One region of the Paenibacillus phoenicis genome, then DNA from elsewhere that is predicted to be linked to it. Evidence: riboswitches for the same ligand, from Rfam matches in the RefSeq annotation. Region 1 holds a riboswitch; the other holds the start of a gene.
The links. Region 1 has a riboswitch for glycine ahead of gcvT (glycine cleavage system aminomethyltransferase GcvT). Riboswitches for the same ligand answer to the same signal wherever they lie in the genome.

Region 1 (5,743 bases):
CCCGGCACCAAGAAAGCTGGTGAATCGGTCGGTGTCGGCATTACGACCGGCAAGTTCTGCTAAGTGGCGGGTCAGCGCGTATTCGTCTAAACGAGGGGATACCGGGAGTTCACCTTGAATGCGAATGCTCTCCGGAATGTCCTTGAACAGCTCTTGGACGGAGCTTGCGCCGATCGTTTGCAGCATTTCCGCTTGGTCTTGTTCGGTTAACGGCAAATAACGATGTTTTAGCATCTGATTTCGTGTTCTCCTTTCACCGCTTGGCGGCAGGGTTTCGGCGATAGAACGGCAGCGGGACGACCTTGGCCTTCAGCCGCTTGCCGCGGATGTCGACCTCCACAATCGTGCCGGGTTTGGTATAGCGGTTGGTGAGGATCGCCATCCCGAGGTTTTTTTTCAGGGTAGGCGATTGCGTGCCTGTCGTGACTTCTCCGATCGGTTCCTCAGAGCCTTCGGCAAACACCGGGTAATGCGTACGCGGAATCCCGCGATCGATCATCTCCAGGCCGACGAGGCGGCGAGGGATGCCTTCATCCCGTTGTTTGATCAATGCATCGCGGCCGATGAAGTCGCCTTGCTCCAGCTTCACGAATCGGTTTAAGCCCGCTTCGAGCGGGGTGATCTCAGGTCCCAATTCCTGGCCGTACAGAGGCAGGCAAGCTTCGAAGCGCAGCGTATCTCTAGCGCCCAGCCCGGCCGGGAGAAGGCCATGGCTCTCCCCGGCCTCCATCAGTATGTCCCAAAGCGCTTGCGCTTGCTCGGCTGCTACATACAACTCAAATCCGTCCTCGCCGGTATACCCGGTTCTGGACAGCAAGGCAGGTATGCCGGCAATCCGCGCTTCCCGGATAAATGTGAACGGACGCAAGGCCCCTGGATCCTCCCCTTCGCTAAGAGGGGAGAGGAGGGAGGCGGCCAGCGGCCCTTGAACGGCAAGCAACGCCGTCTCGTCGGATGCGTTCCGCATGGTTACACCTTCAGCAGGAAGGTGCTGCTGCAGCCAGTCCCAGTCTTTTTCAATATTCGAGGCGTTGACCACCAGCATGTACTTGCCTTCATCCAGTTGATAGATCAACAGATCGTCCACCACGCCGCCATCGGGATAGCAGAGCAAGGTGTATTGGGCTTTCCCCGGCTGAAGCAGAGTCACGTCGTTGGTTGTCATGTGTTGCAAAAAGCGTTCCGACTCAGGGCCCTCCACGAAAAATTCGCCCATATGCGATACGTCAAACAGACCGGCGCGCTCGCGCACGGCTTCGTGCTCTTTCTGGATGCCGCTGAACTGCACCGGCAGCTCCCAACCGCCGAAATCGATACAGCGGACTCCTTCATAACGCGCATATCCGGGATAGAGCGGCGTACGCCGCAATGCGGATTCGGACATTGCCATCACCTCGTAAGGGCCGGATCGGCCAATTTTTGAGAACAGCAAAAAGGACAGGCCAAAGAAAACCCGCTAGCCTACCTAACGGTTCTTCCCGGCTCTGTCCCTTGTACCTGAGAGTTACCCTGTGCTAAGGCTCGAAGCTCGCGCAGGTTTCCCCTTGGGTGATTCACGTAGAGGATACCTCTACGTGAATGCTCTCCAGAGTTGCGTCCGGCAGAGGTCCTTTTGCCTGAGAGATTCACCGCTTCGCGGCTTGCTCCTTCGGCGTTACAATACGGTAATTGTAATCTCTCCCCCTGCCATCAACCGCAGCTTACACATCTCATTAATACTCAAAAACCGCCTAGATGTCAATAAAGTTATCATAATAATTTTAATTAAATTCGTTTACTGGAAAAGGCTACGCTTACATTTTGCTAGACTCTATCAAATGTGTTAATAATATTGACATAAGAGCTAGGTTTGGAATAATCTGAACGAGGGAAATACGAAGATAGATAATTCACAATGTGTAAGGTATGCTAGATCATCCGAAAGAGGAGGAGCAAGCTTTGGCTAGTGAGATCAGGGAAAACGTGTTGTACAGCGATGAGCATGAATGGGTGCTTGATTTGGGGGATGGGACGGTGAAGATCGGCATCTCCGACGTAGCCCAACATCGGCTGGGCGACATCGTGTTCGTGGAGCTGCCCGAACCGGGGCAGGAATTCGAAGCGCAGGAAGGCATCGGAACGATCGAATCCGTTAAGACGGTCGCCGATTTGTTTACGCCGGTCAGCGGGACTGTGCTGGCGGTGAACCGGGAGCTGGATACCGCGCCGGAGCTCGTGAATGAAGAGCCGTACGACGGGGGCTGGATGGTTCACATTCGTTTGAAGGAAGACGCAAACGTCGCGCTGGCGAATTTGATGGACGCGAAGGCGTATGCGGAATTTATCGAGAGATAAAGCAAGATTTCGGGCAAAGTAAGAAACTCGCGGTCAGCGTAATCGCGGAAGCCGCTGATGTTCGGTCAGCATAACTCCGCTATCGCTTGTCGCGAGTTGTTTTTTAGGCATGATGCCCTTTGGGGGGCAACAGCAGGGAACGGTACAGCGCTTCAAACATAAACTCCAGCGCTTCCAGATGGCGCTTGGCCTTGGTGATGTTAGCCCCCCAGGCATAGATCCCGTGATTTTGCAGCAACAACGCGGGCACACTTGTATCCAGACTGCCCGGGATTTGCTTGAGGATGGCAGGGAGCTCGGCGGCGTTTGGCAGAATCGGCACTCGGATCTCCGCTTGCGTCTCCCATATCTCTAGGCTTTTGAGCAGTTCGTTTCCCTTGAGTGGGACGCCGCCATCCGCTGCGAAATAGTCGCTGAGCACATTATTGAACGTCGTATGTACGTGCGCGATCGCGCCGCAGCCGGTCATCCGGTAGATTCTCGCGTGTATCGGTGCGTCGGCGCAAGGCTTGAGCCGCGTTGGCTCACAGGGTGCGCCGGCGGCATCGACGAACAGCACGCCTGCCGGAGGGGAGGGTGCCGCTGACAGCTCCGACTTATACGTCTCGTCGGCTGTTACGGCAAACACGAACCGGTCCGGCGTATACCGGCCGACCCTCATCGACAAGCTGCCGCTGGAAGCGGGGAACCAACCGCGGGCGGCGAACTCCTCCCGCAGGCGTTGGATGGCGTCCAGCGCCGCTTGCTTTTCTTCCCATGGGATATCGACGTAGTTCATGCTGCCGTCCCCCTTTCATACTGGCCTTAAGTGCATTGCCGGCCATCGCTGCACCACACGGCTTCGCTGCTACAACAGCGCTTGTCTCACGGCTTCGCCCATTTCTTTCGAGCGTTCGGCAGCCCGGTGGACCGCAGCCTTTACGTTCGGCTGAAAGCTGCCGGCTTCCAGCACGCCGATCGCCGCTTGCGTCGAACCGTTTGGCGAGGTGATGTCCGCACGCAGCTTGGTAGGCGCTTCGCCGGTTTCCGACATCATGAGGGCAGCGCCCAGCACCGTTTGCACGGTAAGCTCGCGGGATTGCTCTGGTGTTAGCCCGCCTTCGATGCCCGCTTCAATCATCGCTTCCATCAGATAATAAACATATGCAGGTCCGCTCCCGGATACGCCCGTCAAAATTTCCATTTGTTCTTCCGGGATAACGCTAACCATTCCAACGGCTTCAAACATCGACAAGACTTGGGCGCGCTGCGCCTCGGTGGTCTCCGGAGAGAAGGAGATCCCGGTAGCTCCATGTCCGATGGAGCAGGAGGTGTTTGGCATCGTGCGAGCCACTGCGACCGGACTGCCAAGCAGGACTTGAATCGTCGCGATAGATAAGCCGGCGATCAGGGAGACGATCAACTGACCCTCGCGCAGAAGCGGTCCAAGTTCAGCCAAAGCTTCGCCGGCGTCCTTCGGCTTCATCGCCAGGACGATAATCGATGCATCCCGCAAGTAGACCCGTTTCGCGTCCTCTTCAGCCGCTGTTTGTACCTGGTAGGTTTGCGCTAAATAATCGAGCCGTTCCCGGTTCGAGCGATTCAGCATCACAATTTGATCCGCGCCAGCAACTTGCTTATGGAGCAAGCCGCGTACGATCGCTTCAGCCATCGAACCCGCTCCATAGAAACAGATGGTGGAGGCGGACAAAGTGGGTATGGTATTCATAGCATATGACCTCCGGTTTTAATGGTGGAAAAAAAGGGGGACACCCCGTTACTGCCGGATTTGTCCGTTCCCCTGGATGATATATTTACTTGAGGTGAGCGCAGTTAGGCCCATCGGTCCGCGGGCATGCAGCTTTTGGGTACTGATGCCGATCTCTGCGCCGAACCCGAACTCGAAGCCGTCGGTGAAGCGGGTAGAGGCGTTGTGGTAAACCGCCGCAGCGTCCACTTCTTGCTGGAACCGTTCGGCATTCGCGCTGTCCTGGGTAACGATGCACTCGGAGTGCTTCGTGCCAAAGCGGGCGATATGCGCCATCGCTTCGTCCAGGTTGCGAACGATTTTAACGTTGAGAATATAGTCGTTGTACTCCGTGGCATAATCTTCATCCGTCGCTGGCGCAGCCCAAGAGATTAGCTGTCTTGCAGCCTCATCGCCCCGCAGCTCGACCCCGGCTTCCTTGAAACGGTTCGCCAGCTCGAGCAAATGTTGTTCGGCGAATGCCTCATGCACCAGCAGCGTTTCCATCGAGTTGCAGACCGACGGGCGCTGAACTTTGGCATTCATAGCGATCTCCGTCGCCATCACGGGATCGGCCGAGGCATCCAAGTACGTATGGCAGATGCCGGCGCCCGTCTCAATGACCGGGACCGTGGCGTTTTGCACGACCGTTTGAATCAGAGAGCTGCCGCCGCGCGGAATCACGACGTCCAGCAATCCGTTTAGCTTTAGCATTTCGTCAACGGAGGAGCGGTTCGGATCCTCGATCAGCTGGACGGCATCGACCGGAACTTGAGTTCCCGCAAGTGCGCTATGGATGATCTCCACGATTTTTCGGTTGGAGGACAGCGCGGAGGAGCCGCCGCGCAGCACAACGGCGTTGCCTGTCTTCAGGCATAAGCCCATCGCATCCACTGTCACGTTTGGCCGCGCTTCATAGACGATCCCGATGACGCCAAGCGGGACTCGGCGTTTGATGATATGCAGCCCGTTCGGACGGTCGATCGTCTCCAGCACGTCGCCAACCGGGTCGGGCAACTCGGCGATTTGCCGCAGTCCTTCAGCGATCCCTTCAATGCGCTCATGGGTTAATGCCAGGCGATCAAGCATGGAGGAAGACGTCCCGTTGTCGCGTCCCCGCTGCAGATCCTCTTCATTCGCCGCGAGTATCGCGTCGCTATTGCGTACCAGCGCATCGGCGACTGCCAGCAGAGCTTCGTTTTTTTGCGCCGTTGTCAAACGATTTAGGACGGACACGGCCGTTCCGGCCAGCTTCGCTTTTTCTCTCACTTCACTCATTTAGGTATACCTCCTTAAAATCCAGTGAAAAAGGATGGGGTGATTATGCTTTTAGCGAAATCCATTCGTCCCGGTGGATGACCTCCAGACGATGGACGCTGTCCAACTTCTTGAAGACCTCGGTGCTGGGGAGCCCGAGGATGTGATGGAGCTGTTCTGCATCATAATTGACGATGCCCCGTCCCAGTACCTCGCCGCCTGAGCTGACGACTTCTACGACGTCGCCGGTATGGAACTGTCCGCTGGCCTCTTTGACGCCGACCGGAAGCAGGCTTCGTCCACCGCGGATCAAAGCCTCCTCGGCACCGGCATCCACCGTCAGCGTCCCGATCGGGGTGGAGAAGAAGCCCAGCCATTGCTTCTTCCGCGGCAGCGAGGCACCATGAGCTTCGAAATAGGTGCCGT
Region 2 (5,743 bases), 1.4 Mb from region 1:
GACATGGTTTTTGGCTGGGTTTGGTTTGATGCGCCCTTTTTTCGTGACTCCGCGCTCAACAGGCACGGGAAATTTCCAATTCGATTAAATCAACAGCTTGACATCATACCGCTGGACTTTATATCTAAATTTCGTGATGAATTCATTCTCCCCTATTTATATCATAAGGTAAGGCATGATATATTTCAATCGTTCGATAATTTTCGAACAACACTGGGCCTCGCCGCCGTCGCCGGGTTGTTTAGCCCGAGCTTCTGGATTCTGCTCGCCGTTCGCATCGTGCAAGCATCCGGTGCCGGAGCGGTCGTTTCGTTGTCGATGGTTACGTTATCCCGTTACGTTCCGATCCAGCGGCGCGGCAAAGCGATGGCCTTGATCATGTCGGCCGTATCGCTGGCAGCTTTGCCACCTTGTTTTTGCTGCCGCAAATTTTAGTGCATCGCTTCGGATTAACCGCCAGCCATGCCGGACTGGTCATCTTCCCGGGCTCGATCCTCGCGATGGTCGCTTCCCGCAAAGTGGGTTCGGTCATCGACCGTCAAAATCCATACCCTACCTCTGAAAAAAGAAAACCTTTGGAGCAACTCCTTCTACTTCTTCCGGCTTCGCAGCTCCTTCATGATTTTGCGGCCGGTAGGCGTTTGTGCCAGCCCGCCCTGCGCGGTTTCGCGATGGCGGCTGGGCATCGCCGAGCCCACCTCCAGCATCACGTCGATGACTTCGTCCGACGGGATCGCACTGCGCACACCGGCCAAGGCCATATCGGCGGCAGCCAGCGCATTCACCGCCCCAAAGCCGTTACGCACGATACAAGGAATTTCGACGAGACCGCCAACGGGATCACAGATCAACCCCAGCGTGTTCTTTAACGCGAGGCCAACGGCGTGCACCGCCTGCTCCGGCGTCCCGCCGCGTAGCTCAACCATTGCACCGGCCGCCATCCCAATCGCCGATCCGATTTCTGCTTGGCAGCCCCCTTCTGCACCGGAAATAAACGAGTTGTTGGCGATCACGTACCCGATGGCCCCCGCGCAAAACAACCCGCGCACAAGATGCTCATCCTCCCAGCCGAAGCGCTCTTGGGCGCTGACGAACACGCCGGGGATGATGCCGCACGAGCCCGCCGTCGGCGTGGCGACGATCCGGCCCATCGAAGCGTTCACCTCGGACACGGCCAGCGCATAAGCCATGGCCTGACATGCGATGTCACCAACCGAGGTCTCACTGCGATTGCGGTAAGCCTCCACCCTTTTGGCATCGCCGCCGGTCAGCCCGCTTGTGGAGACGATATCCTCCGTCAGCCCCTTATGCACCGCCGTTTTCATGATTTGGTAGTATTCGTTCATGGCGGCCAAAATTTCTTCCTCCGATTGCCCGCTCTCTTCCACCTGGTCCTGAATCATAATGCTGGAAATCGTGCGAGATTCCCGCTCACAGAGCTGGGCCAGCTCACGTAAATTTTTAAAACGCATCGTGCTCCCTCCTCATTTTACTTCGTCAGATCAATATAGGACACTTGGCTGACATGCTCCAACGCACGGATCGCCTCCACTAATTCCGGCGGAATGGACGAATCGGCTTCCACAACAGTCAGTGCCTCAGCGGTCCGCCCTTTCCGATCGGTAATAATGTAGCCGATATTGACGTTCTCCCGGCTGAACAAGGCCGTAATCCCTGCCAGTACCCCTTGCCGGTCTGCGTGGGAGATGACCAGCGTCGGCAGCTCGCCTGAGCATTTCACCTCAAAACCGTCGATGTTGCGAATGACGATCGTCCCTCCGCCAATGGATGCCCCCATGACCTCGATATGACTTCCGTCTTGGCGGGTTAGTTTTATTTTTACCGTATTCGGATGGGCCCCAGGCAGGACTCCGGTGGCAAACACCACCTCAATCCCCTGCTTTTCAGCGTCCTGCATCGACTGGCGGATTCGCTCGTCGTCCGTACGGTAATCCAGAATGCCGCCAACGATGGCCAGATCGGTACCGTGCCCGCTGTACGTTTCGGCAAAGGAGCCGTAGAAACAAATCTCCGCCTTGACCGGCGCGGTTCCGAGCAGCTGACGGGCAAATCGTCCAATCCGTACAGCCCCGGCCGTATGTGAGCTGGAAGGCCCAATCATCGCCGGACCGATAATAGAAAATACGCTTTTAAATCGCATCGCTACATCTTCCCCTCATTTTTTCTATGACGAAAAAGAGACAGAGCAAAAAGGCTGCTGCCTTTCGCTCTGTCCCCGTTACCTGAAAGTTTAATGTTCCCGGTTCAACTTAACATCCGGGTCCATGTACCTCTTGGGTGGCTGTTCGCTCTCTCCAGAGTGGCGTCCGATCATGGTCCTTGTACCTGAGAGATTCGGCTGCCGGCTGCAGGACCGGCCCTTGCTCCTTCGGTGCCGCTAAGCTGGCGTCCCTTTTCGGATCAGCCCGCGGACTCTCCCATCATCCTCATTCGCCGATATGAATTTGTGCTTAATGTAAACCGAAGCTAGCAAGATGTCAAGATATCTTACATAAATTCCGGTGGTTCACGTTGAATTCTAGTTATTTTTTCCTATTTTTATAAGAAAATATGTATATTTTACTCATCCACCCACTTGTATACCTGATTTTACAGATATATACTGTCCGTAACAACCCCAGATTTTACCTTATTTTATGAATTGTTGAAAAATAAGGTGCGCTCCGTGTTAACTTATCTTCACTCTATGACCCCTGCTAAACTAAAACGATTCTCTCCACAGCATTGGCTTCAACTCACATCCACATCCACCATGACTTACTTACACCCGCTTCCACTATTTTACATGAAGGAGGTGATGTACCCAAGAGGCACTTGCTTCAATTTTTGTCAGGCGTAATGCGTCCGGACTCAGCTATTCGTTTCTCCGGGCGGCCGTCACAGGATGGATGTTGGGCTTAAAACTTAATCAAAGGGAGTGAAGAAGTTGATAAGTCTCAAGAGATTTCGCAAACCTTTCTCGCTTGGCATGTCGATCCTTCTTGCGTTAACTCTCGTTCCCGTCGCCTCCGCCAGCAGCAGCAGCGTATCGGGACAAAGCAGCCTGAGATCGAGCGCGCCCCAAGTGGCCGAAGCCAAGATCGACGCTAAATTGCAGACCCAGTTTAAGCAAGACGACTTCGTCACCTACCTGGTCAAACTCAAGGAGCAGACCGATACAACTTCGGTCGCCAAGCTGGCTCTTCAGAAAGCCCAGCTGGAGAAATCCACTCCTTCCGCCGCGAAGCTGTCCGTACGGACTTCCGTTGTCAGCGCCCTGCGCGAAACGGCCTCCCGCACCCAATATGCGCTGGAGGAATACTTGCGGAAAGCCCAGCAATCCGGAGAGGTGAAAGACTACAAAAGCTACTTTATCGTAAATGCCATGGCGGTGACAAGCTCGAAAGAAGTACTGGAGCAAATCGCCCTTTTCCCCGAAGTGGAGAAAATTCTGCCGAATGAAGAACGACATCTGCAAAAGGTTGAAATCCACAAAGATGCGGCTGCAGAGCCTGCCGTGAAACCGGTCGACGAAATTTCTTCTTCGCTGGGCGGCACAAGTCAAGCTCCCTCCGACGTTACTCCAAGCAGCGTCGAGTGGAACATCGCCCAGGTCAATGCCCCCGAGGTGTGGAATATGGGCATCGACGGCACCGGCATCGTTGTAGCTAACCTCGATACCGGGGTAGATTACAACCACCCGGCTCTACGGAGCAAATGGCGGGCCCTTGATTCTTCGGGCAATATCGTGAATCCCGAACTCAGCTGGTATGATCCGCACAGCCATGCTTCGCTGCCTACCGATAGCCACGGCCACGGCACGCACACCATGGGAACGATGGTTGGTTCGGAGCCGGACGGCTCGAACCAGATCGGCGTTGCGCCTGGGGCGAAATGGATCGCAGTCCGTATCTTTAACCCCTCCACCACGGATGCCATCATTCTGGACGGCGGCCAATGGTTGCTCGCCCCGGTGGATGCCGAAGGGAATCTGCATCCGGAGCTGGCTCCGGACGTGGTGAACAATTCCTGGGGAGGAGGCCCCGGTATTGATGAATGGTTCCGCCCGATCGTACAAGCTTGGAGAAGCGCGCAAATCTTCCCTGAGTTCTCGGCGGGCAACACCGATATCTTCAACCCCGGCGGTCCCGGTTCGGTAGCTGCGCCAGCTAACTATCCTGAAGCGTTTGCCACCGGTGCTACGGACATCAACGGGAATTTGGCGGATTTCTCTTTGCGTGGACCTTCGCCTTACGGTGAAATTAAACCGGAAGTTTCCGCACCTGGGGTCAACATTCGGTCCTCCGTTCCCGGTGGTGCCTATGAAGGCGGCTGGGACGGCACCTCGATGGCAGGCCCGCATACGACAGCCATCGCGGCCTTGCTGCTGCAGGCCAACCATTCCCTCACGGTAGACCAGCTGGAGGAAATCCTGACCAGCACGGCCACACCGCGGACAGACGCCGAGTATGAGACAGTCCCTAATAACGGATATGGATACGGCATTGTAAATGCGTTGAACGCCGTAGGCTCTGTCCTCCAAGGGATCGGCAGCGTCTCCGGTCGCGTGGTGACCGGCGGAGAAGACTTGGACGAACCGGTCCTAGAGCATACGCCGCCTACCTTAATATATGAAGGCTTTGATTTGACATTATCCGCCCGTGTCAGCGACGAGGTGGCGGTCACATCGGTCGATTTTTATGCGAAAGAAGCTGGAACCAGCCATTATTTATATATTCCGGCCACACGGGTATCCGGAAACGAGAAGGATGGCGTATATGAAGCCACCATCCCCGCTTTCCTGATCGGAACAGCCGGCCTTGAATATTATATCCACGTGAATGATTACGGCAATAACGGATTTGACAGCGAGCACTATTCTGTGACGGTGTCAGCCGGGATCGAGCCCGGATATTTGCAAGATTTCGAGTCGGAACCCATCGGATTCCAGTCTGGCGGAGCCGGCAACACTTGGGCTTGGGGAACGCCAGTCAGCGGACCGGGCAGCGCCTACTCCGGTGAGAAGGTGTACGCCAGCAATCTGACCGGCACCTACGCACCCAACAGCAATTCGTATCTGCTTATGCCGCCGATCAATTTGACCGATAGTCCGCAAGGGGCATTGCTCTCTTTTAAGCATTGGTATGACCTTGAGGAGGGCTACGATATCGGCACGGTGTATATCGCTTCTTTAGACACCGATTACGCGTTCGTACCGGTAGCGGAATTCACTGGCACAAGCGACGGCTGGAAAACACAATACCTGGACCTGCGCGACTATGCCGGTGAGCAAGTTTACCTGCAGTTTGGACTGACCAGCGACGGCTCCGTGCATAAGGCCGGTTGGTACCTGGACGATCTGTCCCTGCAAGTACCTGACACCACCGCACCTGAAGCACCTGCCGATCTGACCGGCTCCGTGAACTTTGCCGGCAGTGCCGAGTTGTCCTGGTCTCCGTCCGCCGATGAGGACGTGAAATTGTACACGGTGTACCGCTCGACCACTTCGGGCTCCGGCTATGAGGTGATCGGTACAAGCGGCCAAACGGAATTTACCGACACAACAACTGAAACGGATCATACCTATTATTATGCGGTCACCGCTACGGATTACAGTGACAACGAAGGCCCTAAATCCAATGAGCTGGAGCTGACAGTTGTACGTCCGGTGACGGTATTCAGTGATAACTTTGACGGCAGCAGCGATAACGGCTGGACGCACAGCGGCACGCGGGACGAATGG

Region 2: it holds a riboswitch for glycine, as region 1 does, so the genes downstream of both, sdaAB (L-serine ammonia-lyase, iron-sulfur-dependent subunit beta) here and gcvT (glycine cleavage system aminomethyltransferase GcvT) in region 1, are expected to answer to the same signal.

Annotation. Positions count from the first base shown of each region.
Region 1 covers NZ_JAYERP010000001.1:1,580,875-1,586,617, reverse strand. The annotation lists gene gcvPA (aminomethyl-transferring glycine dehydrogenase subunit GcvPA) at 1-234, opposite strand, end outside; gene gcvT (glycine cleavage system aminomethyltransferase GcvT) at 254-1,384, opposite strand; glycine riboswitch at 1,475-1,594, opposite strand; glycine riboswitch at 1,595-1,693, opposite strand; gene gcvH (glycine cleavage system protein GcvH) at 1,939-2,334, shown strand; gene mtnB (methylthioribulose 1-phosphate dehydratase) at 2,438-3,112, opposite strand; gene proC (pyrroline-5-carboxylate reductase) at 3,182-4,042, opposite strand; gene U9M73_RS07410 (glutamate-5-semialdehyde dehydrogenase) at 4,091-5,338, opposite strand; gene proB (glutamate 5-kinase) at 5,382-5,743, opposite strand, start outside.
Region 2 covers NZ_JAYERP010000001.1:145,493-151,235, reverse strand. The annotation lists gene U9M73_RS00610 (MFS transporter) at 238-435, shown strand; gene sdaAA (L-serine ammonia-lyase, iron-sulfur-dependent, subunit alpha) at 591-1,472, opposite strand; gene sdaAB (L-serine ammonia-lyase, iron-sulfur-dependent subunit beta) at 1,490-2,161, opposite strand; glycine riboswitch at 2,325-2,451, opposite strand; gene U9M73_RS00595 (S8 family serine peptidase) at 2,948-5,743, shown strand, end outside.